Regions from separate parts of the Ligilactobacillus sp. JN-6 (Y).1 genome, predicted to be linked through region 2. Evidence: predicted binding sites of a transcription regulator. Region 2 holds the regulator's gene; the other holds the start of a gene.

Region 1 (16,660 bases), 140 kb from region 2:
CTAAAGTATTTTTTTTGCCTTTCGAATCCAACATTTAACCTCCTAGAAAAACTCTCCAAACTAGTATACCAAACGTAGGGCCTAATGTATATAGTCCTTGATTTAGCACCATTTTGTTTTTTGTTTTATTTTTCAGAATTGGAGCTGATCCTTTGTTTGCCAAAAAACCACAGTCATTTTAGTGAGATTATATCAAGATGCTGATACACCTTAACAAATACACACCAAAACCCGCGGTTTCATAAACAATATACAAGGCGCAATAAATTAATATTTTAAAGTTTTGTTAAATTATTCACTACTCAATTAACGTACAGTAACTTCTAATTCTTTCTGCAATTTTGTAATAGCCTTATCAAATTCAACAGTCACATCTTCGTCCTTTAAGGTAGCATTTTTATCCTGATAAACGAGTGTGTAAGCTAAAGATTTGAACCCTTTAGTAATATGTTCGCCTTGGTAATGATCAAACAAATAAACATCAACCAAATGCTGACCACCATTGGACCAGATAGAACTCAAGATCTGCTGGTTTGTAATTTCATTAGGAACAGCTAAAGCAACGTCCCGTGTGATCGTTGGATATTTTGAAATTTCCTGATATATTAGGTCATTTTTAGGAGCAGCAATGATTTTTTCGAGGTCTAATTCAAAAACATAAGTCCGTTTCAACTTATATTCTTTGGCCAAGCCGGGATGAAGTTCACCAACAAACCCCAGCTTTTCATCATTCAAATAAATGTCTGCGGTCCGCCCTGGGTGCATTTCTTCATGTTGGGCAGTTGCTGTAAAGCGGCCCCCTCGGGTAATACCTATAGAAGAGAGTAAGAAAGTTATGATACCTTTAGTCAAATAAAAATCAACCGGCTTTTTGTCTTCGTTCCAAGTAGCTTCATGGAACAGCCCGGTAAGTGCGCCAGCCACATGTTCAACTTCACGAGGCTTGTCATGACCTTCATCTCTAAAGAAAACACGACCTTGTTCGTACAAAGCAACATTTTCCACTTTACGTGCACTATTATATGCAAGATCATCCAGTAATCCACTAAGGAGATTCATTCTCAGTGTAGTATGATCAGAACTCATTGGAAAATCGAGCTCCGTTTGTACCGCTGGCTCCATTGCGAAACGCTGCGCTTTTTTAGGAGTCGTTAGCCCATACGAGATAGCCTGATCAAGTCCCGCACTTTCCAGTAAGCTACGCGTATCTCGAATTACTTGTTGAACTTTAGTATATTTACCAGGAGTGGCTTTTCCTTCCGGTAATGTGGCCGGCAGGTTATCATACCCGTACAAACGAGCTACTTCTTCGACTAAGTCTGCATCGATCTGGATATCCCATCTTCTAACGGGAACCTCAACAATGTAAGTCTCATCATCTTCAACCACTCCAAAGTCGAGTCTAGCAAAAATTTGTTTAACTTCTTGTGAACTCAAATCTGTTCCTAAAACGTGATTGATCCGGTTCAGTGAAATTTTTACTTTTTTAGAGCTTTGATCTGCACGTTCTTCACCAGCAACACCCGCTACGACTTGGCCATCTCCCAATTGTGCGATCAACTGAGCTGCGCTATCCAAAGCTTGCCTGACAGTTGCCACGTTGATCCCACGTTCGAAGCGCAGTGATGCTTCAGAATGTAATTTTTCTTTCCGAGCAGTTTTACGGATTCGGTGGCCGTCAAAAACAGCAGATTCTAGTGCGATCGTCTGTGAGTCTCTATCGATCTGTGTATTTTCGCCGCCCATTGTACCTGCCAATGCGACTGGAACACTACCGTTGGTGATCACAATATCATCAGTATTTAACTCACGTTTCTCACCATCTAGAGTCGTGATCTCCTCACCCGCCTCAGCAAGCCGGACTACGATTCTTTTGGTCTTTAATTTGTTGTAGTCGAATGAATGTAATGGCTGTCCGTAATCCATTAAAATATAGTTAGTGACATCGACAACATTATTGACTGGTCGAATGCCCGCATTCCATAACCGTTTTTGCAACCAAAGTGGACTTTCTGTTACCTTAACATCCTTAATGATCCTCATCAGATAGGTTGGAGCTAGCTCTTCTGGAGCTTCAGCCGTTAAATAATCAGAAACATCACTTTCACTCGTTTCGGAAAAATTCGGTTGTGGGAAAGTTACTTTCCTATCGTATAGGGCTGCAACTTCATTTGCGACTCCACGAATACTTAAGAGATCAGCACGGTTAGGTGTTATATCAATATCGATCACATCTTCATTCATTCCAAGATAAGAAAAGATCGCTTCTCCTGGGACTGCATCGTCCGGCAAAATATAGATCCCATCAGCGTATTGTTTAGGGACAACACTATCAGAAAAGCCGATCTCTTGTAATGAACAGATCATACCCATTGAAACTTCACCGCGCATTTTCGACTTTTTGATTTTATTGTGGCCTGCGATCCATGAGTTTGGAAGAGCAACGATCACATTTTGGCCGCTCGCTACATTGGGGGCTCCACATACGATCTGATAAGGTTCTTCTTCACCAACATCGACTTGACAAATTTTCAAATGATCTGAGTTAGTATGAGAGACTAAATTGTTGATATGCCCAACCACAATTTTCTTTTGCCCTTCTTCTAACCGTGATACATCATCAATTTCTACGGCGCTCAATTCTATCTTATTAGCCAAAGAATTTGCGTCAATGTCATCAACTGGCACATATTCATTCAACCATTTCTTTGAAACTTTCATTAAGATGACCTAACCTTTCTGCGAAAATTGTTCGAGGAACCGAACATCATTGAGATAAAACTCACGGATATCATTCACTCCGTATTTCAGCATGGCAAACCTGTCTGGCCCTAAGCCAAAAGCAAAACCGCCATATTCTTCTGGATCGATCCCAGCCATTTTTAAAACATTGGGATGGACCATCCCTGCTCCAAGAGTTTCTATCCAACCTGTATATTTGCAAACTGAACATCCTTTACCACCACACTTGAAGCAAGAAACATCTACTTCTGCAGAAGGCTCTGTGAACGGAAAGTAGCTTGGACGCATCCTGATCTCACGTCCTTCGCCAAATAAATGTTGGGCTAATTGTTGCAGTGTTCCTTTTAAATCAGCCATTGTTACATGCTTATCAATAACTAGACCTTCAACTTGATGAAATTGATGTGAGTGAGTAGCATCATCGGTATCGCGACGGTAGACTTTTCCAGGTGAGATCATTTTCAGCGGGCCCTTAGAAAAATCATGTTTTTCCATAGTTCTAGCCTGAACTGGAGATGTCTGGGTACGCATTAATATTGAATTTGTAATGTAAAATGTATCCTGCATATCTCTTGCCGGATGATCCTTAGGTAAATTTAACATTTCAAAGTTATAATGGTCTTCTTCGACCTCTGGGCCATCAACAACTTGATAACCCATGCCCAAAAACAACTTCTCAATTTGGTTGATAACTTGTTCAAGCACATGTGGTTGTCCTTGTTTTACGGGTGTACCAGGCAAAGTCACATCAATTTTTTCTTTTTCTAGTTTGACAGCAGTCCGTTCGATCTCTAATTCATCACGTCGTTGCGCAATGGCTTCACTGAGCTCATCCCGAACTTTATTTGCAAAACTGCCAACTTTAGGACGTTCTTCTGCAGGTAAGTCACGCATGCCACGCAAGACCTCCGTGATCGGTCCTTTTTTGCCTAATAGGTGCACACGGATATCATTGACCTTCTTGGCATCCGGAGCAGACTTTATCTCTGTTAAACCTTTATCCTTGAGTTCTTCAAGTTTATTTTTTAGATTCATTATTTTTCCTTCCTTAAAATTATTAAGATCGTCAATTCAAATAACAGCAAAGCAGGTTTACCAGCCGGTTAAAAAATGTCCAGCATTCCTACTGATGAGACCAAAAAAGAACCACTTAAACTGCTATTTTTATTTACTAATATTTGTTCGGAAAACGAAAAAGCCCCGTCCCTGAAAAAGGGACGAGGCTTCGCGGTACCACCCTTGTTTTATTATTAATAACAGCTAATAACAACACTTGGAGCTTGATAACGATCAGTACCGACCGTGACACTTTTCGCCAAAATATAGCTCCCAGTGCCAACTCAGGAAGTGAACTTCAACTATTTCCCAACAAAACGTTCTCAGTTAACCGTTTCTTCCTGTGATGGGCAAGTAGCTTACTTTTTTCCGTCTTCGTTTCAAATATTATTACCAGTTTACCTTTATTAAAAATGATAGTCAAGTTAGTCTGTACAATCTGCTAAAGTATACCATTTTTCTGCCCAGTCGTGGACTTGACCAATAATTCCGGCCAAATCTTCACCTTGCTCGGTCAGTTGGTAAACATCACGACAACTATCCTCCAACGGACTTTTAGTAACTAATCCTTCGCTTTCCAGTTCCTTTAAGCGTTCAACTAAGACACGGTCACTACACTTATCAACTTTATTAGCAATGTCTTTGAAGCGTTGTGGGCCTTCAGATAATAATACGTCAATGATCAGCCCATTCCATTTCTTACCAAGAATCCCAAAGGTTTTTTCAAAACGCGGACACAGCTCATAATCGCTATCCTTTTTGACTTCTACTGCCATAACGATCCACCTCCAAGCAAAAATCATCAAAATTAATTACAGTAAACAAAAAGCCCGCATTAGTAACATTCGAGCTTTCTAGCATCTGTTTCAATTTTACTCCTATTTACTTACTTTTGCAAAGCTTAATCGTTGCCTTAGATCTCCTTCAACCTTATCGGCTAAATGTCCACCATATTCAGAAGATGCAGAGTATTTATCGACTGCTGTGACAATAAAACCTTCAGGATATTTAGGAGGGCAAACAGTTGCACCCCACATATGCTTGATAATAATATCCTTTTCTAATGGACTAAGGTCTGTAATTTTTTCAGCATTTTTTAAAGCGATCCGCGGATGGATCCACGCATGGGTACCACGATCAAATTTAGTAGTCCGCCAGTCATAATAAAATAAATCATGCAATAACCCTGCACGAGCAGTAGCTCTTGCATTCAAATGTAGTTTTTTAGCGATCCGATAGCTGGTATAAGAAACATTAATGCAATGATCCAGGCGCGTAGTAGCATGATGTTGCTCATATTCAGAAAGTTTTTGAACCGCTGGCTCTTGCAACAATTCACCCACATAACTCATATATTCGGGATCTTGTTTCCATTTGACATTCATCATATTCGTCAAATTACCTCACTTAATTATTTTATTGATTTTCATGACCTAATCATAGTCTGGTAACCTTCAACTTGCAAATCATAACCGCTAAAAATAACAATGTTAAGCTATTCTTAATATTCAAGATCTTAACGCAAACATTAAAATACCAGCCGCCATAGCTACATTCAAAGATTCAGCCTGCCCTTTAAGCGGAATGTATAGATTCATAGAGGTTTGCCCTAATATTTCTTGACTCGCGCCATTTCCTTCATTTCCCATCACTAAAGCAAAGTCTTCATGCTGACCAACTTCATCATAGCTTCGAGCTTGTTCATTGAGCTCACTGCCGAAAACTGGAAAATGATTCTTTTTAAATGCCGTTATCCATGCTGATAAGTCACCTTCTAAGACTTCTATATGAAACTGACTTCCCTGCATCGAACGCACAAGTTTGGGCTGATAAATATCAACAGAGCCTTCACTTAATACCACGCCCTTAAAGCCGGCAGCATCTGCTGTTCTTACCATCGTGCCAACATTACCAGGATCTTGGATCGTGTCTAAAAAAAGCCAGGCGCCAGACATTTTTTGGGGTACCATTTCTTTTGTTTCATCGATAGCAACTACGCCAAATATCCCTTGTGGACTTGGAGTCGCACTCAACTGTTGAGCAACTTCGTCTGAAATTTCATATATATCGACTTCTTCAGGCAAACTTTGTTGCTGAGTTTGCGCCAAAGCATCTGAAGTAACCATTATTTCACTGATACATTCGTGTGCTTTTAGAGCTTCATCTAGTAAATGCCACCCCTCCAGCACATATTTACCCTGCTTTTTTCTACCCTTTTTTGTTTGTAATTTTTTCCATGTTTTTACTGTCTGGTTACCAGTTGATTGAATATATTTCATTTTATCTTCTCACTTTTAAGATATTTTAAGACAACTTCTTTGTAAAGCGCAAAACTGCACATTGTTTACCGTTCAAGTCTTTCTGAGTGCCGGTAATTACTTGGAGTTGATAGGTTTTAGTAACTTCTTTGATTAATTTTGTATCTGCAGCCGTTTCTTCAGCCGTTAGCAAAATTGCAGTGACAGAATTATTTTCTTCTGCATAAAAAGAGCGATATGTTTTAGCTTGGATCTTACTTAGCGCTAGATCGCCAGCAAAGAAATGCGCACTGATCCTAGCAGCAGCTTCAACACAATTTGTTGCAGTGTCAAGTAGGTCATCCTCATTTCGAAACGACATACCTGGATTATGGAAAATAAAAGCTAGCCCGCGCTTTGAAAAAGGCGCACAATCTAAAAGACGGATCCTCCCACTATCCTGATCATCCTTTGAATACAGTAATAAGTATAAACAACTTAATTCCATGTTGCGCCCGCGCATATTTAGCAAAGGTTCGATGTCATTTAATAAATTTAATTTACCCTCTTGCTTTAGTTGTCGATAAGAGATAATTTCTATTCTCAACGATGGATCCTGTATTTTGTTTTCAACAGACTTTGCGATATGTTTTTCAATATTTTTACTCATATAAAGTTCATATACCACATTGCCAACAGCTTGATACTTAATATTCACGATAGGTCACCCCTCACTCATTCCTATACTAATTATACAACGTAAAAGACCATCGCGTATATGCTTCTGTCTTTTTAACTTTAGTAGATCGAATCTACAAAAAAAACCTACTCCAATACTGGAGCAAGGCCTTAGGGGTTGTATTAATTTGTTTAGGGGGACAAATTAAATAGTTGTCAATAAAAGCAGTGCCTTTAATGTCAACGCAATAATTATAGCATAACGAAAATTCAACAACAACCCTTTTCAAAAAATGAATATTAAAAATTTATGATGAAGATCAGCACAAAAAAATCCTGTCATAATAAGCGACAGGAAGAACAGATATATAATATGTGCATAGTCACCGAAACAGCTGAATTATGTGATAGTTAGTAATAAATTGCTAAAAAGTTTGTGTTCCTGCAATTGACTATGCAAGTAGTATATAATTTTCTTCAGAAAAAGTCTATTACAAATACATTTCTTTTTGTTTACATTTCCAACAACCACCTGCTTTCAAAAATTATCTTTCACGGTTTAAGTGTAAGAATTACCTCCGTTATGACCACCCACCAGACCAGAACGTTCTAACATGGTCCCACCATGTTGCAAACTATGACCGAAGAACAACGCACTTGTACCAAATTTATTTCTTATTTGGTCTAACGTTTTTTCCAGCATTACATGCTTTTCTTGTTTTTTTACAGAAGTAAATAAATTCAGTTGCAAATCTTGTGTAGCGAGCAGCTTGCCATAACTGACCGCAATATTTCTAACAGTTTCTCCCTCCCAGTTTTTTCTAAATAACCTTAATAGATAACGGTTTAAAATACGGTTGTCACTGGTAGGATCAACCTTTACTTGTTGGGAAAAACCATTTCTGCCTGTTTTTTCAGCTGAAGAGTATGAATAACCAATGCTTAAACTGACACACATCGTCTGCTTATGCCTTTTTCTCAAACGAGCTGCAACTTGTTCGCCAATTTCTTGGATAACGACCTCGATCTCGTCTTGCTTGCGATAATCTCTTGGTAATACTTGTGAATTTCCTAAGCTGTCGTTTTTGACCCTGACCGGTTTTTCTAAGTCAGTCCGATCGATCCCCCAAGCTAACGCCAAAAGTTGTGTTCCTATTATCCCCATTTCTTCCTTTAACATATATGGAGTAGCATGGGCTAGATCTTTCATTGAATAAATCCCCATTTTATGCAAATGCTTTTCAGTCCTGCTCCCAATGCTCCACACATCTGACAACTTAGTGATCGGCCAAATTTTTTCGGCATAATCAGCATAACTTAGTCTTCCGATCAAGTTAGGAGAATGCTTGGCAAATAGATCTAGTGCTAATTTAGCTTGGAGTGGATTCTCTCCAATACCAACAGTAGTGTACAATCCTAACTGTGCACGAACAGTTGCTTGGATCTGTTTAGCAACCTCTATGGGGTTATTGCCAAACAACTGCCATGAATAAGTCAAGTCAAGGATCGTTTCATCAATAGAATACGGGACACAATCGATACCTTGGGTATAATGTCGAAAAATTTCATTGATCTCAAGATTCTTTTCAATGTACAAGTTCATGCGCGGAGGCACTATCAACAGGTCATCATCTTTCGGCAGATCACGCTGGCGACTAACATTGCTGATCCCATACATTTTTTTAGCGACTGGCGAAGCAGCCAAAATAAGCCCCCCATTGGTATTTTCCTGTTCGGATAATACAACTACGGGAGCCTCTAGTGGATCAAGCCCTCTCTGTGCGCATTCAACACTAGCATAAAAAGATTTATTATCTATTAGAAAGAAAACACCGTGTGGCTCATTTGAATAATCCATGATTGTCCCTCCGAACGTTTGTTCCTAATAACCATTATAGGAACCTTTGTTCGGAATGTAAATAGTAAATATCTCCAAATCCTTATTGTATTTCACAAATGACCATTAAAAAGACAAGCTGTAGTAAAACTTCAGCAAGCTAGCACTAACGAGCACCAAGTTTATATCACAAACTATCTATGTGAACTTGCTATTTGATAGACTGAGCCTCCTGTTTCATTTAGAGTAAAAAAAGCCCACAATAGACCGTGGACTTTAACTACCGTTGAAAGTTAATTTTTCTATGCTGGAGGGTTACATACTTTGCATGGTTGTAATCCTCGTGCTTTAGCATCTTTCAGTGTAGTCGAAGTAAAATTTCCTCGACCATGAGGATGCGTGTGGTATTTATCTCCTGTAGGAGTTACATATACTCGTACGTTTTGTTGATCATTTTGCTGATTTTGTTGCTGGTTTTCTGCACTTTGTTGTTCTTGACTACTACTATTAGCCTTTGGTTTAGAATAATTAGAAGCTCTCCTTGCCTGGACCGCGCCGGAAACGTTGCTTGAACCATCAGAATAATTTAGTTTAACACCGTCTTGCACATTAAAAATGAAAACATTAAACGATATTTGGTTATCACCAACGGACCTGGCCATCATATGTACTCCTCGAGCTAACAATTCGTTGCCACGAAATACTGGAGTAACCGAGTATCTAACATAATTAGTACTACTCTGCTCAAGATATGCCTTGGTATCCATCTCAAAACGCAACATTTCGGGACTATTTAATTGCCGTGTACCAGTGATCAAATTCTTCCAATTATCATTTTCAGCGGATAACGCCCAACCAATCAAATGGGACCTATTATAAAGGTAGCCACTTGATATTCGTTTATTCTTCCAACCAGTAGGAGTCACATCAGAAATACTTTCACGTTCTTCACCAGAGCGTGGCATTGTTGCTTGACTCAACATTGCTTCAGCAGAAGTAGCACGATTCAAACTATCAAGTTCACCATATTTTTCCCACGACCCATTCTTAGTAGACATATCAGCCTGGCTAAACGTCGGTATTCCATTATTAACATTGATAGTTTGGGTTCCTTGGTACTCTAAAGTCGCAAGGTTTTTATTTGCTGCACGGTTTTGCTGTCGCACTCTACTTTGAGCCTGTTTTTTTGCCAACCGTGTCTGCTTACGCGAATCCTGTTTCTTTGATCCCTGCTGCTTGTCAGGCTCTTGCCGTTTTTGCTCAGCTTTTTTTGCTTTCTCGGACGTTCGTGGTACAGAAGTTTTCCCTTTTCTGACTGTCTTTTTGGTTTTTTGGAGCTTTTTCTGTGAAGATACCTGCTCATTTTTTTCTCCACTATCTGCTTTTTCAGGTTCTTCAGGAGTCAGCATTCCAAATATGAAAAAAGATAAGATCGAGGTCACAAGTACTGCCCATTTAATTTTCCCCCTACGCCTCTTTTTGCTAAACAGACAAAAAACAAAATAGAATAAGGCTCCAAGTGCTATTAACATAAAAAAAGTATCCATTAAATTTCCCCTCCTAAAAACTTAACTACTAACTTTAGCGGCTTATTAAATAACTTGGTGTGTCAAATTATTTAACATTTCATATAAACCCTTAAGTTATTAGCTCTTAACTTCATACTAATGATAGCATTAATGAGCCCGCGCAGGGATTTTAGGCACTCGATAAAAAACGCTCAGACATTTTTCGTGCACCATTTGTGCACATGACCTACTATTTTTATTGTTTTTAACGGTAAGTCAAAAATAAAAAGCCTTTAGAATAGGTATTCCAAGGCTTCTACAGTGGTTCTATTTTATACTAAAAAGGAGAGTACAGGATTTGAACCTGCGCGCCGGTATTAGCCGGTTCGCCGGATTTCGAGTCCGGTGCATTACCACTCTGCCAACTCTCCACAACAAAAATAATTATACCAAACATTAAACATTATGACAATATAAATTTAATGTGATCTGTATATGTCGCTTAAAAATACCCATCCTTCCAGCAAGGATGGGTTTAAAACTATGTGCACTACCGAAGCAGCAATGAAGATAAATCTTCAGGCGCGTGACCTTATGTCTAGTATTATGATAAGGTAATTTATGTTCTTAGTCAACTCAAGACGTAAGGAAAAATTTATACTTTTTGCTAATTCATTATATTTTCAGCAAAAAATTTCAGTACTTTCTTTAGATAGCACAACTTTTATTGACTTTAGAAATAGCATAAAATGTGCTAACATATACCATACGTTCTGTATTTAGTGTCGTATCCCTCAGTTATAAAAATTAGGAAGTGAAATTTTGGTTAAACATAAAATACCCTCCATAACCTTGTCTTTCTGTATAAGTTCCTTGGTAATGTTTTTCTTCTTACCCATGTTTGAGCCAAATATAAACGCAGCCAGCAGTGAGGCGAACAGTATTGTCAGCCAAGAATCTTCAGAGTCACAGAGTGATGGATCCCAAGAGAATGATGACATTCAAAATTCGGAAACGTCTGAAACAATAACATCTGAAAGTGAAGAAAATGGTAATGGATCTGATCAAAGTACCTCTGAGAACAGCTCAGGACTATCTGAGACCAGCTCAACAAGCTCCAGCTCTGCATCAGGTTCATTTTCTAGTTCATCTTCTGAAAGCGAACCTTCTAACTCATCTTCTGAAAGCGAGTCTACTAGTTCGTCTATTGACTCCAGTTCCAGTTCGAATTCTGATTCCAGTTCAAATTCTGATTCCAGCTCTGGATCTACTGGTTCTGAGAATAGTTCAACTGAAACTTCATCTGAAAATAGTTCAAATGGATCTGCTTCAAGTGAAAATAATTCATCCGCTGAAAATCAAGCACCAGCAGCTAATTCTAGTTCGGGAAGCGGCCCAAGTTCAAGTGCTGATTCGGTCAGAAACGCCCCCCTACGACCAAGTAGAAATAGTCAAAAAACTCAGACAAGTTCATCTACTTCGGTCTCGGAAACCGATAAGACTTCAATAGGCTCCCAAAATAATGAAGTTAGAAAAATAACTGACACTTATAGTAAGGCACAAAATTTAGCTGCTGGAAATTATAACAATAATTCAAGCTCTGACAAAAACCCCGAACAAAGTGAAAAGCCGGATGCCAATATCGTTGATTTCACAAATGGATCGACCGCCTATGCACCACCTTCTTCAACTATATTGAAAGATGACTCACACTTTACTTTAAATTCGTTCTTGTATTTTGCCGCCGTCTTTTTGATAATATTGATATATACTTTCTATGCAGAAATTCAAGACAGTCGCAAATATAAAATTGAAAATCACTCACACGAAAACAGGCGCAGATAAAAAGGTATTAGATTAAAATTACTACCCTTGTGCATTTTCCGTTTGTGTTAACAATGTCTATATCCTCCCACTGCTTCTTGCAAAATGTTTGTTTGCTGCTAGGGGTTTTGGAAGGTCGTAGTGGGAAACGAAATGTGGCTAAAAATTGGTAGGAATTATAACCGCAAATGCAAATATAGTTAAAAGTCGGAGGAAGTTTTAACCGCAACGCAAAAAGCGGTCAGAACTTAGCCAAAGTTATAACTACAAATTCAAAAGCGGTTAAAAGTCAGTATAAGTTATAATCGCAAATGCAAAAGCAGTTAGACGTCGGTCAAAGTTATACCCGCAAAATAATTCAGACAAAACTGGTAACATTCACGAAAACAATTTAGTGATGATGCCAAAAAAGCAGTGTAACGGAAAATATAAAATTCCATTACACTGCTTTTTACTGTTACAGCAACGCTTTTTATTGATTCCTTACTCCAACTCTCTCGAACTGAGAACCAAAAAATAAATTGATCATTTGAAAATGACCAAAATTCTCCTCTAATTCATCTAGCGAAACATTGCCTTCCTGTGGTTTTGTTTCAATAGAAAATTGCGGATCAATATGAAACGCATATTTTTGAATCTGCATTAATTCCGGATGAAACATTAGATTGACCGCAAAACTTCTTTGATTTTGCTGCTCATTTTTAGGAAAATCAAGCCATAATTTAAAGCGCGTGAACTTCCCTTCATGAAACTTAATATCAAGTGTTTTAAGGAATTCATAGTCAACATAATTATAGCTGTGTCCGCTAACAAATTCTTCGTTGATACCGACAAACTTTGGAAGTTTGATTTTTAGGACATACAGATAACTGTTATTTTTATCTACTCCCAAAAAATTGTTTGCGCTAAGTTGATATACTGCCATACAAAAATCCTCTCTCAATATGCTGGTATTCATCCTATCAATCTTGCACGAATAATTCAAATAAAAATTACTTTTTGTAAGTGTATCCATTTACACAACAACTACAATTATCCAAATCAAAATAAAATCTTTATGTAAAAAGGAGGATAAAGTGATTCTAAAATCACTTTATCCTTAAACAGTTATAGAAATCAGGTGGTCTTCACCACCCACCTCATTTTATTATGTCCCCTTGTCTAGTCAAACACCCTTTTGCGATTCTTAACTATAATTTAGATTGCCGTTGAAGGCCGACCCGTGTCCAACCTAGCTAAGAACAAACTTTAATTACTTTCATCTTCAGATTGCAAAACAGCCATGAATGCTTCTTGTGGGATCTGAACGGTACCGACATCTTTCATGCGTTTCTTCCCACGCTTTTGTTTCTCCAACAATTTAGCTCTTCTATCGGGATCACCAGTGTGAATACGCGATGTTACATCCTTACGATAAGCCTTGATATTTGTCCGCGCGATGATCTTAGATCCCGTTGCTGCTTGAATCGGGATCTCAAAGTTTTGCCGCGGGATAATTTCTTTAAGCTTTTTAGTGATCACACGTGCACGTTCCTGAGCAAACTGTTTATGGGAAATAAAGCTCAAAGCATCTACCTTGCTACCGTTTAACAAAATATCGATCTTGACCAGATCACTCGGCTGCTCTTGGTCAAATTCATAATCCAATGAAGCATAGCCACGTGTATTTGATTTTAACTTATCAAAGAAATCAAAAATGATTTCTGCTAACGGCATCTTATAGATCACATTGACGCGTGTATCGTCCAAATAGTCCATGGTAACGAACTGCCCCCGCTTGCGCTGACATAGTTCCATCACCGCTCCGACATAATCATTAGGCACCATGATCTCTGCTTTCACAAATGGTTCATTGATTTGAGCAATATTAGCGACTTCTGGCATATCCGCAGGGTTCGACACTTTAACATAGGAACCATCAGTCAATTCCACATTATAGGTAACGGCGGGTGCCGTTGTGATCAGATCCATGTTAAATTCACGCTCTAACCGTTCTTGAATAACATCCATATGCAACAAACCTAAGAAACCACAACGAAAACCGAAACCTAATGCTTGTGACGTTTCCGGTTCGAATTCTAAAGCAGCGTCATTCAACTGCAGCTTTTCAAGCGCTTCACGTAAATCATTATACTTAGCATTATCCGTTGGGTATAAACCAGAATAAACCATCGGGTGCATTTCACGATAGCCTGATAAAGGCCTGTCTGCGGGTTTATCAGCATTTGTAACTGTGTCACCTACTCGTGTATTCTTAATATTCTTGATGCTGGCAGTCAAATAACCAACATCACCGGCCAGCAGAAAATCACGTTTGAGTGGCTTCGGTGAATTTACTCCGACTTCAGCGACTTCATATTCCATTCCGCTATTCATTAATTTGATCCGCTCACCAGGTCTAACTGTCCCTTGAGTGATCCTAATACTCAAAACGACTCCGCGATAATCATCGTAAATCGAATCAAACACCAGTGCTTTAAGAGGTGCTTCAATATCGCCAGAAGGTGCAGGTACCTGCGTGACGATCTGTTCCAGCATTTCCGGAACGCCTTGGCCAGTTTTTCCTGATGTCAAGACCGCCTCAGATGCGTCTAATCCAATCAAATCTTCGATCTCTTGTCGAACCATATCAGGCTGAGCTGAAGGGAGATCGACTTTATTGATAACCGGAATAATTTCTAGATCGTCATCAATAGCAAGATAAACATTTGCTAGAGTTTGTGCTTCCACACCTTGGGCAGCATCGACCACTAACACCGCCCCTTCACAGGCCGCTAATGAACGAGAAACCTCATAAGAAAAATCAACGTGGCCAGGTGTATCTATTAAATGAAAGATATAATCTTCACCATCTTCGGCGTGATATTTTAGTTCAACAGCATTCAGTTTAATAGTAATTCCACGCTCGCGCTCAAGATCCATGGAATCTAAAAGCTGAGCTTTCATTTCACGATGAGAAACAGTATCCGTCAATTCTAAGATTCGATCAGCAATGGTTGATTTACCATGGTCGATATGAGCTACGATCGAAAAATTGCGTATATGCTTCTGACGCTCCTTCATTTCTTCTATATTCATTTAGTAAATTCCTGCTTTCTCTTCTGTTATCTTCCTAACGTTATATTATAGCCTGTTAGGGGCTTGACAGTCAATTTAGTTAATTTCAACTTGTTTTGTAAATATGTTTCCAGTTTAAAAATAATGTTCAAAAAAATCTTAAGCAAATGTGCTTTGTCAACTTTTTTGCTGGGTTTTTAGGTTTTCTAGATAAAATTAAAAAAAATATTGCACACAACCTTGTAAGCGATTTTCATTTAAGGTAGAATGGAAAGTGTTGATTTTTTAGCTTATCAGAGAGAAAGGATGTATTATTTTGCAAAAACAACAAACCGTGGAAGCCGGCGTTGCGATGGTCAAAGTTCTAGAATCTTGGGGGGTCAAACACGTCTATGGTTATCCTGGTGGATCTATCAGTTCGACACTTCATGCCTTGGAAGTTGAACAAAAAAACATTAAGTACGTTCAGGTCCGTCATGAACAAGTTGGTGCATTAGCTGCTGCAGGTCATGCTAAAGCTACTGGTGAAGTTGGTGTAACTTTTGGTTCAGCTGCTCCTGGTGCTGTAAACTTGTTGAATGGTTTATACGACGCAAAAGAAGACAATGTACCTGTTTTAGCTATTGTTGGTCAAGTTCCACGTTCAAATGTAAACTATGACTACTTCCAGGAATTCCCAGAAGTACCAATGTTTACCGATGTTGCGGATTACAACCGGATCGTTATGACACCAGAAAGTTTGCCATATGTTATTGACAAGGCTATTCGTGAAGCTTATAAGAACAAGGGTGTTTCTGTTGTTGTTATTCCAAATGATATTGGTTTCGAAGAAATTGAAGATGTGCCATTCTCTTCTGCACAGATAACAGACCGAAAACCAGATCCGCAACCTGAAGCAACAGAGGAAGAAGTTGATCACTTACTTGAAATGATCAAGGAAGCTAAACGCCCTGTTTTCCACGTTGGCTCAGGTATTAAGGACAACCAGGACAAATTACAAAATTGTCAGAAAAACTTCAGATCCCAGTTGTTATCACTGGACTTGCTAAAGGTAAAGTCGATGATAAGTTTGCCGGAAATATGGGAACTTCTAACCGTGCTGCATCAAAGGCAGCTGACGAGGTGTTTGGTGCTGCTGACTTAGTTATTGCACTAGGTGCTAACTTCCCATTTGCTAACTTAGTTTATCGTACACATGAATTTAAGTTTGTACAAATCGACAATGACAAATCAAAATTTGGTCGTCATCATTACCTCAATTACAGCATCTGGTCTGATTCTGGTAAATTCCTGGATAAGGCCTTGGAATTAAGTGAACAGCAACCAGAATCTCCCTTTTATAAAGCAGCTGTTGAAGATATGAAAGACTGGAGAGCTTATCTCGCTGGCTTGATGAGCAAAACTGAAGGTGCGCTTGAATACGAACAAGTTTACCGTGAGATCAACCGCATCGCAGAACCAGACGCCCTCTTCTCAGTTGATGTTGGTGATAATATCATTAACAGTTTCCGTTTCTTAGATATGAAACATGGCCAAAAGATGACAATTTCTGCTTTATTTGCAACTATGGGTTACGGCCTTCCAGGTGCGATCGCAGCACAATTTGCTTATCCAAAACGTCAAGTCTTCAATATTGCTGGTGACGGTGCTTTCTCCATGGTCATGCAAGATTTGTTAACATTGAACAAGTACAACTTGCCTGTTATCAATGTTATTACTTC
Region 2 (16,660 bases):
GTGAAACAGCGCGCCATAAAAACACTTCACCAAGCATTATTGCAAAAATCACCAGCAGTGCTATCAATTCGAGCCAATGGGTAGTAGCCCACTCCCATTTTGTCATAACAAATTGCTGTGAATGACTTTTGTGAATATCCTTGACCGGTAAAACCGCTTCGATCGCACTTGCTTCCAGACCCTTGTCGCCATCTATCATAATATCGTACTGTGAGGCTTTCATCTGTTGTAATTTTTCTTTAGATGGTGCAATAAAAATTTGCTTATCTAAATCGGAACTGATCTTTTCACCCATAATGCCGATGACTGGTACATATCTTCCATTAAGCTTAAGGTATTGCTGGTCTTTAGGTTTATATAACTTCTTATCCAATTTTTTTCCTACAACTGCTACACTGAGATCTGAGGCAAAATCATTCTCAGAAAAAAAGGTTCCAGATACCATCGGCGGTGTCGCATACGAACCCTTCCCATAAAAATATGTTAATTTTTTTGAACCATGCGGGCGGTAATGAACTTGCACATTATCGACCTTTTCAGAATCATTCAATTTCTGATCGATCTTTGCGGCGCTCCAATCTTTTTTTAGCTGAACTTGAAAGGTATCCATCGATAAGTTATGGTCATTTAACTTGATCACCACATCACGCTGTTGGATCTTGAAAAAAATAAACACGGCAAAAAAAGCGATACAAGCACTTAAAAATGTTAAAAATGTTTTATTTCTAAACAAATCCGTTAACTCCTTTTAAATCAATGGATGCCTAAAGCCATCTTTGCATACCGTGTCATCCTGTCGATCGTCCATTGAGGTTCCCAGATGAAATCAACGTCGACGCTTTTGATCTCGGGCACATCTTTTAAGGCAGACTCGACCATATCCGCCAAAATATTAGTCAGCGGACAACCAATAGTCGTTAGCGTCATGTCGATCAAGCACGTGCCATCATCTTCTAAATCAACATTATATATCAATCCCAAATTTACAATATCTATGCCTAATTCTGGATCGATCACAGTTTGCAAGTGCGCGATAATATCATCTTTGATCTCCTTGGTGGTCCTAGCTTGCTCTTGCATATTTTTCAGACTCCTTTATTTAAGATAATTACTAAATTCTTGCACCATTTCTTGCGTCGTATCATAAGAAAGCTTATGTTTAGCACCCTGACTAATATGGACAGTCACATTAGTAGCAGCAGATTTATTTTCGACAGCTTTTCCAAAATCTTCAGTTAAAACATATGGGACCTTTTCGTCCGCATCGCCATGCCAAAAATGTAACGGACGGTTGGCGATTTTTTCTGGATGTAGCGAAAGATCATATTGTTCTAATATTTTCAGTTGTGAAGTTTTATATTCCGGAGAAATTTCAATATCAGCAGGTAATGAATCCAATATCTGCTTACAAAATTCCACAGGCTGTGGCGTCCCAGATAAAACGACTCCTGTTTTTATCGTTTTATTGACAGCCATTAACATACAAGTAGTTATTCCACCCATTGAAAAACCACCAACACCGATCAGATCATCTAATATTAGATCTCTGTGGCGATAGGCTTGGATAAGCTGGGTAAATTCTTTGACAGATTGTACTGGGATCTCCCAAAAGGAAAGAAAATGATCCGTCACTTTACCTTCAGCACGTACTCCATGGTATAACGCTTCTGGTAAAATAGCCCTAAAACCTTGTTTTGCCAGTTCATAGCCTTGAGTTAAAACCACTTCTTTACAATTAGTCCACCCATGATAAAACACCACTAAAGGTAACTTTTTATCAGTAGCAGAAGCATCTACTACTTCTAATACTGGTAATCCTGCAACCTGTTTTTCACTAACGCTGATCATCCGCTCCCCTCCAATACTCATCACAATAAATTATAGCAAAGATAGAAGGAATTATACATCCTTATTGATTTAAACCTCGTTTAAATTTTAAACTAAAAGTGATTTGTAAGTGCATAAAAGTTGAGCTCGAAGTCATTTATAAAAGCCATTTAAGTTTCTTTTGCAGTATTATGATATCCTCAACAAAATATCATCACTTTTGGCGATGAACAAAACGACGTACAAATGCTCAGCTATGCAGGGATCGGAGTCGCTATGCAAAATGCGGCTCCGTCAAATGAAACAGCACTAGTTGATAACGATCACGATGGGATCGCCCCGTACTTAGAACGATACCTTGCCCTTTAACTATTATGAAAATTTAATATTTTCTAAAAAACAACGGAGCTGTCATTTTAACAACTCCGCTGTTTTACCTCTTACGTTTTTTACTCCACTTCTAAATGTAACATGTCCTCATAGGTTTCTCTCTTAAGTATCAGTTTGGAGCTGCCATTTTCACAAAAAACAACGCCTGGCCGTCCGTTACGATTGTAATTGGAAGCCATCGAATAACCGTAAGCTCCTGTAGAAGGGATCGCTAAAATATCACCAGCCTGAATTTCTGGCAAGGCCTGGTCAGCAACCAAAACATCACCAGATTCACAGTATTTCCCAACAACAGTAGCTGTTTGAGTCCGTGGGGCATACGGATCTTTAGCTAAAAAAGCGGTGTATTTGGCCCCATACAGTGCCGGACGAATATTATCACCCATGCCACCGTCAACCGCAATAAAGTTGCAGATCCCAGGAACGCTTTTATTAGAACCTGTTCGATAAAGTGTAGTCCCAGCTTCACCGACCAAAGATCGCCCAGGCTCGACCCAGATCTCAGGCAATGCTAGCTCGTTTTTTTGTGCTTCAGTTCGAACGGTTTGTATGATCGCTTCGACAAACTCTGCAGGTCGCAAAGGTTGGTCTGCCTCTGAATATTTTATTCCAAAACCACCACCCAAGTTTAAAACTCGGGCTTCAAAATTCAACTCTTCTTTCCATTGTCTCAAGAGTTGAATCATTTTAACAGCTGCCATTTCAAAACCGGCGACCGCAAAAATTTGCGAGCCGATATGGCAATGAACACCAAAAACTTCTAGATTTTTAGCTTTTAGCAGAAGTTTCAGAGCTGTCTTTGCTTGCCCTGAATCTAAATCAAAGCCGAATTTAGAGTTGGATTGCCCCGTTGAAATATATTTATGCGTTTCGGCTTCGATACCAGGTGCTACACGTAAACTGACTCGAACCGATGTATTTTGCCGTGCACAAATTGCCCGCAAAAGTTCAATTTCATGAAAGTTGTCGACTACAATGCAACCAACATTTTTTTGAACAGCATACTCTAATTCTGCAGGTGTCTTGTTATTACCATGAAATTCGATCATTTCCGGGTCCATCCCACCTTTTAGAGCCGCATATAATTCGCCGCCAGAAACAACATCACAACCCGCTCCTTCCCTTGCTAAGAGACGATACATCGCTAGGGAAGAAAAAGCTTTGCTGGCATACACGATCCGATGCTTGACTCCAGCATTGACAAAAGCCTGTTTAAAAGAAGAAATCTTTTGTTTGATGATCCCCGTATCATAGGCGATCACTGGTGTACCATACTCTTTCGCTAACTCTAAGGTGTCTACCCCACCAATTTGTACATGACCAGCTTGATTTGTTTGTAAGTTATCAGGCAAATAAAGGACCTCCACCACTTATAGAATATTTAAATCCATTAATTTCTTTATTCTGTATCATACTTAAAGTCACGTAAAAAAGCAATATATAACACTACACAAACTACTTAAGTCCAAAAAATAGCGCTTCGTTAACTTACAACAAGTAACTTTATGATAAAATAGCTGTAACTGTAAATGTCTTGTTATTTTTTCAAAACATTTTCATATTAAGTAACAAAGGAGAAAATAATGCCATTTAATAAAGATGATTTTTCTGCTTGTACCAGCATTTTAGCCGGTAAAAAAGCAACGATCGATGGATCAACAATTATTGCAAGAAATGAAGACTCAAAAAGTGCCTGGCCAAAAAATATGAAGATCCACTTACACAAAGAATATACGGATCCTCAAGAATTTGTTTCGCCGGACAATGGTTTCAGACTTCCTTTGCCGAAGGTCCGTGCCAAATATTCTGCAACTCCTGAATGGACAGATAAATTTGGTGTTTTCGAAGAAGATGGGATCAATGAATACGGTGTTGCCATGAGTGCCACAGAAAGTGCCTATGCGAATGAACGTGTCTTAGGGTATGACCCCCTCGTTAAAGATGGTATAAGTGAAGAAGCGATGCTGACAGTCGTTTTACCGTATATTCACACGGCGCGTGAAGGAGTTGCTCGCCTAGGTAAGTTAATAGAAAACTACGGTAGCAGTGAAAGTAACGGTATCTTGTTTTCCGATCATGAAGAAGTTTGGTATTTAGAAAGCGGTAGTGGCCATCAGTGGGTCGCGCAACGCATACCAGATGATTCATACGCAGTAGTTGCTAACCAACTAGCGATTCAAGAAGTTGATTTTTCACAAACGGACGATTTTATGTATGCTGAAAATATCCGGATGTTTGTTTCTGAAAATCACCTGAACCCGCAACCCAGCAGTTTTAATTTTAGAAATATTTTTGGTACCCGTGATCTTTCAGATGAGATCTACAGTACGCCGCGTGTATGGTATGGTCAAAAAATATTCAACCCAGAAATAAAGCAAGATCCTATGAGTCAAGAGCTGCCCTTTATTCGAAAAGCAGACAGGTTATTAGATCTTGATGATTTTAAATATGTCTTAGGTTCACATTTTCAAGACACTCCTTATGATCCGCTAGGATTTGGAACTGAGGAGCAAAAACAAAAGTTCAGACCGATCAGTCTCGCAAAAACACAAGAATCACATATTTTGCAGATCCGACCAGACCTACCGGTTGAAATAGCTGGTATTCATTGGCTCGCAATGGGTGTGACAGCCGAAAGCGTCTTTGTCCCTACTTATGCTGGTACAACAGATATTCATTCAGCATATAAAGTTGGTCAACAAAAATATAGCAGTGATTCGGCATATTGGGTCTATAAACTTGTTGGTGTCCTAGTTGATGGCCATTATACTGAACTCCAAGGCTTCTTAAAGGATGCCCAAAAAGATACGAATATCTCACTCAGTAATTTATTGCATGAAAGCGATCGTAAAGCATTAACTCTAAGTAGCACAAGTCGTACGGAATATCTGACCCAGCAAAGCATCAAAATGCAGCAATTAGCCCTAGACAAAATGCAGGGACTGATCAGTGAACTGGTTAGTGCTTCAACTGATCTATCAGTCTTAAACTTCCAAACTGATGCAAATTTGTAAACTTTATTAAGGGTGGTGAATCATTTGCCTAACAATTATTTGGCTTTGAATTCAAAGACGACCAGGATCCTTTGTGACCCTATCTGGCAAAATGCTACTGATCTAGAAAGTCATGATTATGTGATACTGACTCATCTTGACTTCGACACTTTAGATCTGCTTGCCAATTATTCTAATGCCAGTCCGATCTTTATGTCATTTGAGCTTTTCAAATTAATTCAAAAGTTGATCAAGGTTGGTCTATTACAACACGTTCAAGCAGATCTAAAAATCTTACCTTATAATTTTCCTACAAAATTGGGAGATATCCAAATCTTCGCTTTTTCAAATGATGATGGTCAATTTGGAAGTTTGGCTCTTACAGCTCAAAGTCATCAAGGTTCTCTAGGGTACTGTGATTCATTTTACAGTCGTGGTAATCACAAAAAGCGCATTAAAAAATGGAAGAAAGCTTTTCGTGAAAAACAAGTGGATACTTTGGTTTTAGGCTCAAAAATCGCATCTTTTCCAGGACAAAAAAATGTTCTGTCGGAAAATGGTATGCAAGAAATGTTACAAAAATTTATTTCTAAAAATCCGCCAGACCAACCTTTGACGGCCTTGCTGTCGCCCTTTGATCCGGAACGCTTACATCGCTACGATAAAACGGCAAAACAAAACGATCGGCCAATCATTTGGGATAAAAATTACTTGCAGCTGCTGCAAGCCTTTTATCCTTTTGACGAGTTCTTTAGTGCAACTAAGTTGCCAAATCAGGCCCAGAGCATCGTTGTTCAGATCGAACAAAGTCAGCAATTAAAAAAGTTCACTACCTTTTTAGATCCAGCTTTGCTTCACCCCAACTCTGTTGATATTATTGGTTTGATCTATCAAAAAAATCTTTGTGCACTTTCGCAAGCCGACTTAAACGAATTCGTTTCATATGTTGCAGCTAGACAAGTGATCATGAAAGAGGATCGCAGCCTAGCGCAAAATCGTTCGATCCCGCAAAAGTGGTTGCGTCCTTTAGACTTAAAGATTTAAAAATAAGCAACAAAAAAGGAAAGCTCGCAAGCTTTCCTTTTTTGTTATTTGATTTGGTTCATAACGTCTGAAACAAAATCTTCTTGCTTCTTTTCGATCCCTTCACCAACTTGGAAACGAATGAAACTCTTGACCTTACCGTTTTTAGATGCAACATATTTAGCAACAGTCTGATCTGAATCTTTAACGAAGTCTTGATCATCCAATGTGATTTCAGCAAAGTATTTGTTCAACCGGCCGCTGACCATCTTTTCGATGATTTTTTCTGGCTTGCCTTCGTTTTTAGCTTCTTCAGTCAAAACTTCTTTTTCATGGGCAACTTGTTCTTCTGGAACTTGTTCGCGGTTCACGTACTGCGGATTGATAGCAGCAACATGCATAGCCACGTCCTTAGCTGTCTGTTCATCAGCACCGGCTACGACTACTAAAGTAGCGATTGAACCACCCATATGCAAGTATGCCCCAAAGTTATCGCTATCCTCTTTTTCAACGATCTGGAAACGACGTAAACTGATCTTTTCACCAATAACTTGAGTTGCTTCGATCAGTTCATCATTCAAAGTACCTTTGTCAGTTTTCACTGCCAATGCAGCTTCAACATCAGCGGGCTTGTTTTCCAAGATAACTTCGCCAATATGCTGAACGAGGTCCTTGAACTGAGCATTTTGTGCAACGAAGTCTGTTTCTGCATTAACTTCAACGATAACACCAGTATTACCTGAAACGACAACATTAGCTAATCCTTCAGCAGCAACACGATCGGTCTTTTTAGCAGCTTTTGCCATACCTTTTTCACGTAAAAAGTCAATTGCCTTTGCAGAGTCACCTTCTGTTGCAACTAATGCTTTTTTAGCGTCCATCATACCGACACCTGTTTTATCACGTAATTCTTTTACTTGAGAAGCAGAAATTTTTGCCATAACTCAATGGCCTCCTTATTAAATATTTTCTTTAAAAAAGCTGCCTCAGACCATTAGGCAAACTTACCCAACATCTAAGACAGCCTAAGTTGAAATTAACTATTCAGCATCTTTGTGATCATTGTTGCCTTCAACAGCTTCAACGATATCTTCGATGGAATCTACTTTTTCATCTTTTTTGCCGAATGTTTCTTCGGTAACTTGTTCATTTTCTTCGCCCTGATTTGCTTCGATGATAGCATCTGCCATCTTGGATGTGATCAAACGTACGGCACGAATAGCGTCATCGTTTGATGGGATCTTAACGTCGATCTCATCAGGATCAGCGTTTGTATCGACCATGGCAACGATTGGAATGTTCAATTTTTGAGCTTCCTTAACAGCAATTCTTTCTTTACGTGGATCAACGATAAAGACTGCATCTGGAAGATGAGGCATATCTTCAATACCGCCAAGGAATTTCTCAAGTTTTTCCATTTCCTTGGTCAACTGAGCTGCTTCCTTCTTAGGCAAAATATCAAAAGTGCCATCTTCTGACATTTTCTTTAAGTCTTTCAAGCGTTTGATACGTGACTGGATAGTATCCCAGTTAGTCAAAGTGCCACCTAACCAACGATGGTTAACGTAGTATTGACCTGCACGAGTTGCTTCTTCTTCGATCGAGTCTTGTGCTTGTTTCTTTGTACCAACGAAAAGAATAACACCATCATTTTCAGCCGTTTCTTTCATAAAGTTATAAGCCTTATCGATCAACTTAACGGTCTTTTGCAAATCGATGATGTAGATACCATTACGTTCTGTAAAGATATACTTCTTCATCTTAGGGTTCCAACGACGTGTTTGATGTCCAAAATGAACACCAGCTTCAAGCAATTGTTTCATAGTAATAACTGCCATTACTAAATACCTCCAAATATAGTTTTTTCCTCCCCTGCATTCATTTGGCAAGAACTTAGTAGCTAAGCACCACTTACCCAGCATGCAAGGTGTGAATTAAGCGCCAAAAAGGCACTTGTTTCATTGTAAATGATTACGTTGCTAATTGCAATAAAATTTAAGATGCTTGTCCAAATTATTTACCAACTGTACACACAATATTTGTACGAGATCATTGAACAACATTGACGATCGAATCACTTGTGCCTGTTTCAATAACCGATTTTGCATTGTTTAAAGAAAGTTGCACCATGTTTTGGGCAGCAGTATCTGTATAAAAAGCAACATGCGGTGTTACGAGCACATTTTCTAATGACCGTAAATCATTGAATAAAGGATCCTCGATTTTCTTACCTCTAAGGTCATGATTAAACAACGGACTTTCATTTTCATACGTATCCAAACCAGCACCAGCGACCTTGCCACTCCGAATACCAGCGATCAGGGCTTTTGTATCTACCAAAAGCCCACGCGCAGTGTTGATCAAGTAAACACCATCTTTCATTTCTGAAATAGCCTGTGCATCGACCATGTGTTTATCTTTTAATGAAGCAGGCATGTGTAAAGTAATAATATCAGCACGATGATACAATTCTTCTTTGGTATCAACATAGATACCCTCAGTGGCTAATTTGGGATCTGGAAAAGGATCATAAGCTAAGATCTTCGCACCGAAACCACGATAAATAGAAATAGCTGCTTTGCCGATCCGTCCCGTACCGATCACTCCGACCGTCTTATCATGGATCTCCTGACCAACATTACCTGCCCATCGAAAATCCTGATTTACGCTTCGTTTTCTGAAAGTTTCAACTTTTCTAAGCAATTGCAATAATAAAGTCACGGAAAATTCAGCGATTGCTGTCGGTGAATACGCAGGGACATTAGTTACTGCAATATCATTATCTGTAGCTGCTTTAAGGTCAACATTGTCAACACCGACGTTTCGGAGCGAAAAAACTTTGATGCCTTTTTCCTTAGCTCTACTAAACATAGAAGCGGGAAAACTTCCTGTTTGCAAGGCTAAAATAGCATCATGGCCGGCAATCTTATTCATAGTCTGGTCTGTTAAAGGATCTTTGATCAAATCAACTTGAATATTATTTTGAGCGGACCATTCTTTAAAAAATTTTTCTTCATCATCTCGTACAGAAAACGCGATCATTTTCATAGTAATAAGACTCCTCTAAATTTTGATAATCGTATTTATTAGAAATACAACATGTTAAATATTATACGTGACACAAGATGCCATTACCACATAAAAGTAAATTTCTTAAGCTTTTTTGCTACTTACTACCTTCTAGGTCAACACCATGTTCCAGCAAAAAGCTTTCCTTTTTAGACCGCGACTGATGTTTAAAGGCATATTCAGCCTTTAAAGCCAATGACTTGCTAACAAATCTTTCATGATAGATCATTTTGACTGGTCTACGGACCCGCGTATATTTTGCCCCGACTCCTGAATTATGCTCATCCAAACGACGCTTTAGATCAGTAGTAAACCCGCCGTAAAAAGTTTTGTCAGCGCATAATAATACGTAAAAAAAATACTGGTTATTTTTGTCCATACAAAACCCTTCTTACTTCTGACAAATATTGATCTTGCTCGTCATAAACAACTACAGGCGGAACAAATCTTAAGCCCCCAGGTCGACCATCTTTAATTGCTTCGATCAAAACCATATTAGCTTCGCGAGTCTTTTTAGGATATACTAAGCGGATCCTTTTAGGGACCATCCTATTACGTTGCAATAAATTAAAAATTTCTTGCAACCTTTCTGGGCGATGAACCATAAACATCTTGCCCCCCATTTTTAGAAGACCGCTAATAAGCATAATGATGTCTGCCAGGGACGCGGTACTTTCATGCCGCGCTATTGCTAAGTAAGGATTAGGGTTTTTCTTACTAGTCGGTCGATCTGCAAAATATGGCGGATTACATGTTATTGTATCAACCGAATCTTTCTTAATTTCTTGTAACAGATCTTTAAGATCCATATTCAAAACTGAAATCTGGTCAGCCAGATCATTTAATACCGCACTACGTTTTGCCATATCCGCTAAGCGTGTTTGGACTTCGACTTGGGTGATATGTGCCCGCGTTTTTTTAGTCAAAAACAAGCCAACTGCTCCGTTACCTGAACAAAGATCAACGATCTGCCCCTTTTGTTTCAACACTGGACGAGCAAAATCAGCCAATAAGACCGCATCTAAAGAAAAAGAAAAAACATCCGCACTTTGAATGATCTTAATCTCATTAGCATAAAGTTCATCTACCCTTTCTCCACTTTTCAATCGTGGGTCAATTTTCATTTTTATCACTTTCTTTCTTCCAACGAAACTTGCAACTTTTATAATAAATATGTAATATTATTTGTAATAATACTATTTTAGAAAGGAATGTCACTGCGATGTTCTATTCATTTATTCGGGTCGTAGCTCGAATAGTTCTTGCCATTATCAATGGCAACAGCCACTATCTTAACAAGGAAAAACTCCCCAAGGGAAATTATATTGTAGTTGGGCCCCACCGTGCCTGGTTCGATATGATCTATTTTGCTTTGGCCGCTTCTCCAAAACCATTTTCCTTCATGGCTAAAAAAGAGTTATACAAAAACCCAATACTACGTTTTATCCTAAACCACGCCAATGCTTTCCCAGTTGATCGTTCCCATCCTGGCCCATCGGCAGTCAAGGCCCCCGTTAAATGGTTGCGTAAACGTGATGTTTCATTGATCATGTTCCCTTCTGGGACCCGCCATTCTCAAGATATGAAAGGTGGCGTTACTTTGATCGCTAAACTGTCAGGAGTACCGATCGTGCCAACAGTCTATCAAGGCCCACTCTCCCTAAAATCCCTTTTTTCACGTAAACGCGTTACTGTTGCGTTTGGTGATCCGATCTATCTTGATCGCAAAGCAAAAATGACCACTGAATATCAAAATGAACTGCTGAGTCGAATTGAGACAGCATTTGAAAAATTGGACCAAGAGATCGATCCCAACTTTAAATACGTTGACGTATCAAAACATTCAGATAAATAACGATAAATAAAAAGTCGGGTCATTACCCGGCTTTTTTAGTAAAAATGATTTTATTTTTTCTTCCCGTAGTTAGCTTTCATAGATGTCATCATTTGATTAAGTTTCTTTTCTGAAGGCTTTTGACCCATCTGTAACATCATTTGTCGTAACATTTGTTCATTGATTGGCGGGTTCTTTTGTAAATAGCTTTCCATGTACTTACGAGCACCATAAAAACCACCTACGAGCCCTACGATCAAGGCGATAATGACTATTACGATCCATACTGGTGTGGACATTATCAATTACTCCCTTCCTTTACTTTTGTTTACCTAATTAAGTTTACACAATTAACTGAAAAAAATAAAGGGGGCGAATAAATTCCTGTCCCTTTTTCAGCGCTGCAACCATCAGACTTCGCTTATTATCAAAAGCTAACACTATAGGGGCTGGTAACTTCGCAAATACTTAACTTGAATAAGGGCCGCACAAGCCTAACCAGCAACAATTTTAATCGTCACGTAAACCACGTTTTCTTTGGATGTTTTTGACTTTCTCTGGTGTGACCTCTTTGCCTTTTTTGTCATAAACTTGTGTCATTTCGAGCTGACTGCGAAAATTTTCACGAAACTTACTTAAATAGGTTGAACGTAAACGTTGTTGTTCTTCTTGTTCTTCTTTGGTTAAGCCACTTTCCTTTTTCTTATGAGCTAGTTCATTGATCCTATCCAACAGGTTTTGTGGGATACCATTAGCCATGTCTTATACTACCTCTTCTCTTATAAAAATTTGCTTCAATTATGATACACACTATGTTAAACAATTAATAGCAAAAACTCAAGTATTTCATCCGAACATTAGTTTGAAATGGCATACGTAATGTGATACGCTTAGACTATAAAAATTAAATGAGGTGTTCGTGATGTCCAAATTAATCGAAGAACGACAAATCTCCGTGTTAAAATTCATCTACGAATGTGTACATGAGAAAGGTTACCCACCTACTGTCCGTGAGATCGGTGAAGCGGTCGATCTCTCTTCAACATCAACTGTCCATGGACACATTGCACGTTTAGAAAAACGAGGCTATATACGTAAAGACCCAACCAAGCCACGTGCTCTTGAAATAACGACTGCCGGGATGCAGGCACTTGGTATCGGTGAAAAAACTACTAAAATACCTGTTCTCGGTACTGTTACAGCTGGTAATCCCATTTTAACAGTTCAAGAAACGACGGATTATTTCCCCCTACCACCTAATTATGATTCTGCTCAAGATCTCTTCATGTTGACTGTCAGAGGAGAAAGCATGATCAATATCGGGATCCTTGATGGTGACGAAGTGATCGTCAGACAACAACGCTCTGCGGACAACGGAGATATCATCATCGCTATGACTGATGAAAACGAAGCAACTTGTAAACGATTCTTCAAAGAAAAGGATCATTTCCGACTCCAACCTGAAAATGACACAATGGCTCCGATCATTTTAGATTCTGTGACCGTTCTCGGCAAAGTTGTCGGTTTATACCGTAACTTTATCAGCTAAAAAACAAAAAAATCCAAGTAATCTTATTTTGTTTAGACTACTTGGATTTTTTAAATGCAATAGCCCTTTTGTTTTAAGAATGGCCCATCTTTAACAATTCCGCAGCATGTTCACGCGCAAGATCCGTGATCTCAGTGCCTGCAAGCATCCTGGCAAGTTCTTCAACTTTAGCAGACTGCCTCAATTTCTTAACTTTTGTTTCTGTGCGCCCCTTTTGAAACTGCTTGGTAACTAAATAATGATGGTCACTAACAGCAGCAACTTGTGGCAAATGTGTAATACATAAAACTTGAGAACCTTTGGCGATCACACTGATCTTTTCAGCGATCGCCTGCGCTACACGACCGCTAACACCTGTATCGACCTCATCAAAAATAATACTCGTGACACCTTGTTGCTGCGCAAAAATAGTTTTCAACGCTAACATGATCCGCGACAGTTCACCACCAGACGCGATCCGCGACAATGGACCCATCGATTCACCGGGATTAGTTTGAATATAAAATTCGACTTGATCCATTCCCTCAAAGTTAAGTTGATCATTTTGCTGGGACAAAAACTTGACTGAAAAAACGGCCTTTTCCATATACAAAGCTTTTAATTGTTCATGAACAGCCTTTTCCAGCTGGACTGCAGTTTTTTTTCTTTGACTGGTAAGTTGCCGTGCGATTTTCTTAGACTTATTAAACAACTCATCCACATGTTGCTTTAATTCGTCTGAATCTGCATCTGTTTCCTGCATGTCTTTTAATTCAGTTTTGATTTTTTGATAATAAGTTAAAATTTCTGGAATAGAATTCCCATATTTCCTTTTTAACTGATGGATCTCTTCTAAACGCTGCTCGATCTGGTCTAGACGGCCCTCATCCCACTCCATAGTTGCCAATTGATTTGAAATGTCTCGCACTGAATCGGATAAACCATAATAAGCATCTGCAATACGTTGGCTGATTTGCTCTAAATCAGAAGAAAGTTCAGAAACATGTTGCATTTGCTCCATTACTGAACCAACCTGTCCCAATGCATCGATCTCTTCACCAGATAATAACTGATAGCTGTTTTCTAAAGCATCATGAATAGCCTGATAATTATCCAACTGTTCCTTTTCTTCAGCAAGCTGTTCTTCTTCTTCCGGTCGCAGTTGAGCCGTTTCTATTTCTTGAACTTGAAATTGTAACATATCAAGGCGTTGTGCCCAGTCATTTTCATTTTTTTCTTTCTTTTCCAGACTGTTCTTAGCCTGCCGGTATTGCTGATAGCATTCCTGATAACTATTTTTCAGTGTGTGTAATTGCTGATCTGCAAAACTGTCTAGTAAGGATAAATGCCTTTCTGGACGCATTAATTCCTGATGTTCATTTTGCCCATGGATATCGATCAAGGTCTCTCCGACCCGTCTCATATTCGCCAAATTGACTAATTCTCCGTTGATGCGACAAATATTGTGCCCATTACGGTACAATTCACGCTGTAAGATCAAGCCGCTGTTATCGTAACTGATACCAACTTCATCTAATATTTTGTAGGCGGCTGCATCTACGGGCAAAATAAAGAGCGCTTGTAATAAGGCCTTTTTCTTACCTTTTCTGATATAATCAGATGAGCCCCGTCCTCCGGCTAACAATCCTAAAGCGTCGATCACTATTGATTTTCCTGCCCCAGTTTCACCAGTTAATACCGTCATTTTAGGTTGAAAGTCTATTTGAATTTTATCTATAATTGCGAAATCTTTAATAGTTAAACTACTTAACAAACGCTTTCGCCTCCAATGAAACCTAATTTTTATCTATACTATGTAGACAAGCGAGCATTTTTTAATCAAGTGGCTCTCCACTCTAATTTTCACTGGCCATCTTTTCCAAATCTGTTTGAACTTTACTTGCCCCTTGTTGCGAACGATTAAAGACCATGATCGTGTCATCATCGCTGATACATGCAAAAATTTCGGCATAGTTCATTTGTTCGATCAGACTAGAAACAGTCGGGCCATTACCGGGCTGGACTTTTAATACACACATTTCACCATGAACATCTGAGCTAACATACACATCTTGTAATGTCTTTTTTAATTTAACAGCTGTGTCCACTTCCTTTTCAGATGGTAGAGTGTAGCGATAACTGCCATCGTTTAAAGGAACTTTGATCAATTGCAACTGTTTAATATCTCGTGAGATGGTTGCTTGGGTAACTTCAACACCACGGTTAGCCAGAAGTTCAACCAAGTCTTCTTGCCGATAGACCGTATTTTCTACTAATAATTGTTTTAACAATTTATGTCGTTCATGTTTCTTCATATTATCCACTTACCCCACACTTCAAATAATTCTGCCCCCATGACAGTTAAAAATTCAAAAAATTAATGCAGTAATGTTTGATGAGCCTTTTTTACTACCTCAACCAGTAGATCTTGCGAGAGGTCTTTTCCCTGCTCACCTTCAGGACACGCTACTAAATGTACAATAAATTCAATATTCCCCATCCCTCCAGTAATGGGGGAAAAATCCAATGCATTAACATTATAACCACTTTTTCTCGCAAACTCTAAGATAGCAGTCAAAACTTCCAAATGCGTTTGTTCGTCTCTCACGATCCCATGTTTACCGACTTTTTCTCTGCCAGCCTCAAATTGCGGCTTGATCAATGCAACAACGTCTTTACCCGTTTTTAAGATCTCATGCAGTGTTGGCAATATCAAACGTAATGAAATGAACGATACATCGATCGAAGCAAAATCTGGTTGTCCTTTCTTAAAGTCTGCCAACTTACTGTAACGAAAGTTAGTATTTTCCATTACGACAACACGCTTATCTTGACGTAATTTCCACACAAGTTGGTTAGTCCCGACATCTAAAGCATAACTCAACCGTGCGTGATTTTGTAAAGCCACATCAGTAAAACCGCCAGTAGAAGAACCGATGTCTAAGACCGTCCTTCCGGTCAAGTCAATATTAAAAACCCTTAAAGCTTTGGCTAACTTTAAACCGCCACGACTAACATACGGCATTTTTGTACCTTTAAAATGTAGGTTCACTGCAGGATCGATCTTCATCCCAGGTTTATCTAACCGTTCCTCGTTTTCGCCTAATATCTCACCGGCCATCACGGCTCTTTTTGCCTGTTCACGACTGTCAAACAAGCCCTTTTGTACTAATAATACATCGATTCTTTCTTTCTTCATTTTCCTACCTTATATTTTAAAATACCCTAGTAATTCGTCAAATAATTCTGGTCGCACATCTAAGTTTTTCAATTGCTCTAAAACATCTTTAGCTTTTGCCAGTGTCTCATTGAGTGCTTGTTTAGCACCATCAAGCCCTAATAAACTGGGATAAGTATTTTTGTGTTCAAAGCGATCTTTATGAACAGCTTTACCCATTTCTTCAGCAGTCGATGTCTCATCCAAAATATCATCATAAATTTGAAATGCTAAGCCAAAAAACGAACCAAACTGTCGCAATAAACGGTTTTGCTGCTCCGAAACTCCTGCTAAGATACCACCTGCTTCGAATGCATACTGGACCAAAGCACCGGTTTTGCCAGCATGTAATGTCTTCAGTTGTTGCAAAGATAATCGTTGCCCCTCACTCTCGATATCACGAGCCTGGCCAGCAATCATCCCCGTCGGACCAGCCGCCTGCGCTAGCTTCTCGACCAATTTTAAATTAGCAGACGTTGAGACTTTAGCTTGTGCTAACCACGCAAACGCTTCTGTTAATAAGGCATCACCAGCCAAAACCGCCATGGCCTGGCCATAAACTTTATGATTAGTGGGTTTCCCCCTTCTCAGATCATCGTTATCCATTTCAGGAAGGTCATCGTGGATCAAAGAATACGTATGAATGAATTCAAGGCTACCCGCAACAGCATATGCACTCTCAGAGATCGGACTTTGAAAGCTGGCACATGTGGCAAAAACGATCAACGGTCTGATCCTCTTACCCCCAGCCATAACAGAATAGTTCATCGCCGCACGTA

Evidence for each region. The regulator LexA, encoded in region 2, represses DNA repair genes until DNA is damaged. The targets are predictions, from matches to a motif close to CNAACANNTGTTNG.
Region 1: the regulator LexA is predicted to act here: its motif matches at 8,583-8,596, upstream of AC3XNE_RS09555 (Y-family DNA polymerase).

What each region holds. Positions count from the first base shown of each region.
Region 1 covers NZ_CM176599.1:2,042,770-2,059,429, reverse strand. Annotated here, with positions in the region: gene mltG (endolytic transglycosylase MltG) at 1-34, opposite strand, end outside; gene pheT (phenylalanine--tRNA ligase subunit beta) at 307-2,721, opposite strand; gene pheS (phenylalanine--tRNA ligase subunit alpha) at 2,731-3,777, opposite strand; T-box leader at 3,953-4,183, opposite strand; gene AC3XNE_RS09575 (winged helix-turn-helix transcriptional regulator) at 4,224-4,574, opposite strand; gene AC3XNE_RS09570 (HD domain-containing protein) at 4,677-5,186, opposite strand; gene AC3XNE_RS09565 (TrmH family RNA methyltransferase) at 5,307-6,077, opposite strand; gene AC3XNE_RS09560 (hypothetical protein) at 6,103-6,753, opposite strand; gene AC3XNE_RS09555 (Y-family DNA polymerase) at 7,273-8,571, opposite strand; gene AC3XNE_RS09550 (DNA/RNA non-specific endonuclease) at 8,853-10,097, opposite strand; tRNA gene AC3XNE_RS09545 (tRNA-Ser) at 10,402-10,489, opposite strand; gene AC3XNE_RS09540 (hypothetical protein) at 10,938-11,903, shown strand; gene AC3XNE_RS09535 (hypothetical protein) at 12,355-12,807, opposite strand; gene lepA (translation elongation factor 4) at 13,131-14,960, opposite strand; partial or broken gene spxB (pyruvate oxidase) at 15,292-16,660, shown strand, end outside.
Region 2 covers NZ_CM176599.1:2,187,532-2,204,191, forward strand. Annotated here, with positions in the region: gene AC3XNE_RS10190 (ABC transporter permease) at 1-733, opposite strand, end outside; gene AC3XNE_RS10195 (metal-sulfur cluster assembly factor) at 754-1,080, opposite strand; gene AC3XNE_RS10200 (alpha/beta fold hydrolase) at 1,096-1,848, opposite strand; gene AC3XNE_RS10205 (hypothetical protein) at 2,074-2,196, shown strand; gene lysA (diaminopimelate decarboxylase) at 2,277-3,569, opposite strand; gene AC3XNE_RS10215 (C69 family dipeptidase) at 3,801-5,231, shown strand; gene AC3XNE_RS10220 (hypothetical protein) at 5,247-6,254, shown strand; gene tsf (translation elongation factor Ts) at 6,299-7,174, opposite strand; gene rpsB (30S ribosomal protein S2) at 7,274-8,071, opposite strand; gene AC3XNE_RS10235 (D-2-hydroxyacid dehydrogenase) at 8,283-9,281, opposite strand; gene AC3XNE_RS10240 (GIY-YIG nuclease family protein) at 9,400-9,681, opposite strand; gene AC3XNE_RS10245 (tRNA1(Val) (adenine(37)-N6)-methyltransferase) at 9,668-10,426, opposite strand; gene AC3XNE_RS10250 (lysophospholipid acyltransferase family protein) at 10,525-11,157, shown strand; gene AC3XNE_RS10255 (YneF family protein) at 11,208-11,435, opposite strand; gene AC3XNE_RS10260 (DUF896 domain-containing protein) at 11,647-11,895, opposite strand; gene lexA (transcriptional repressor LexA) at 12,059-12,685, shown strand; gene recN (DNA repair protein RecN) at 12,759-14,438, opposite strand; gene AC3XNE_RS10275 (arginine repressor) at 14,521-14,979, opposite strand; gene AC3XNE_RS10280 (TlyA family RNA methyltransferase) at 15,042-15,863, opposite strand; gene AC3XNE_RS10285 (polyprenyl synthetase family protein) at 15,873-16,660, opposite strand, start outside.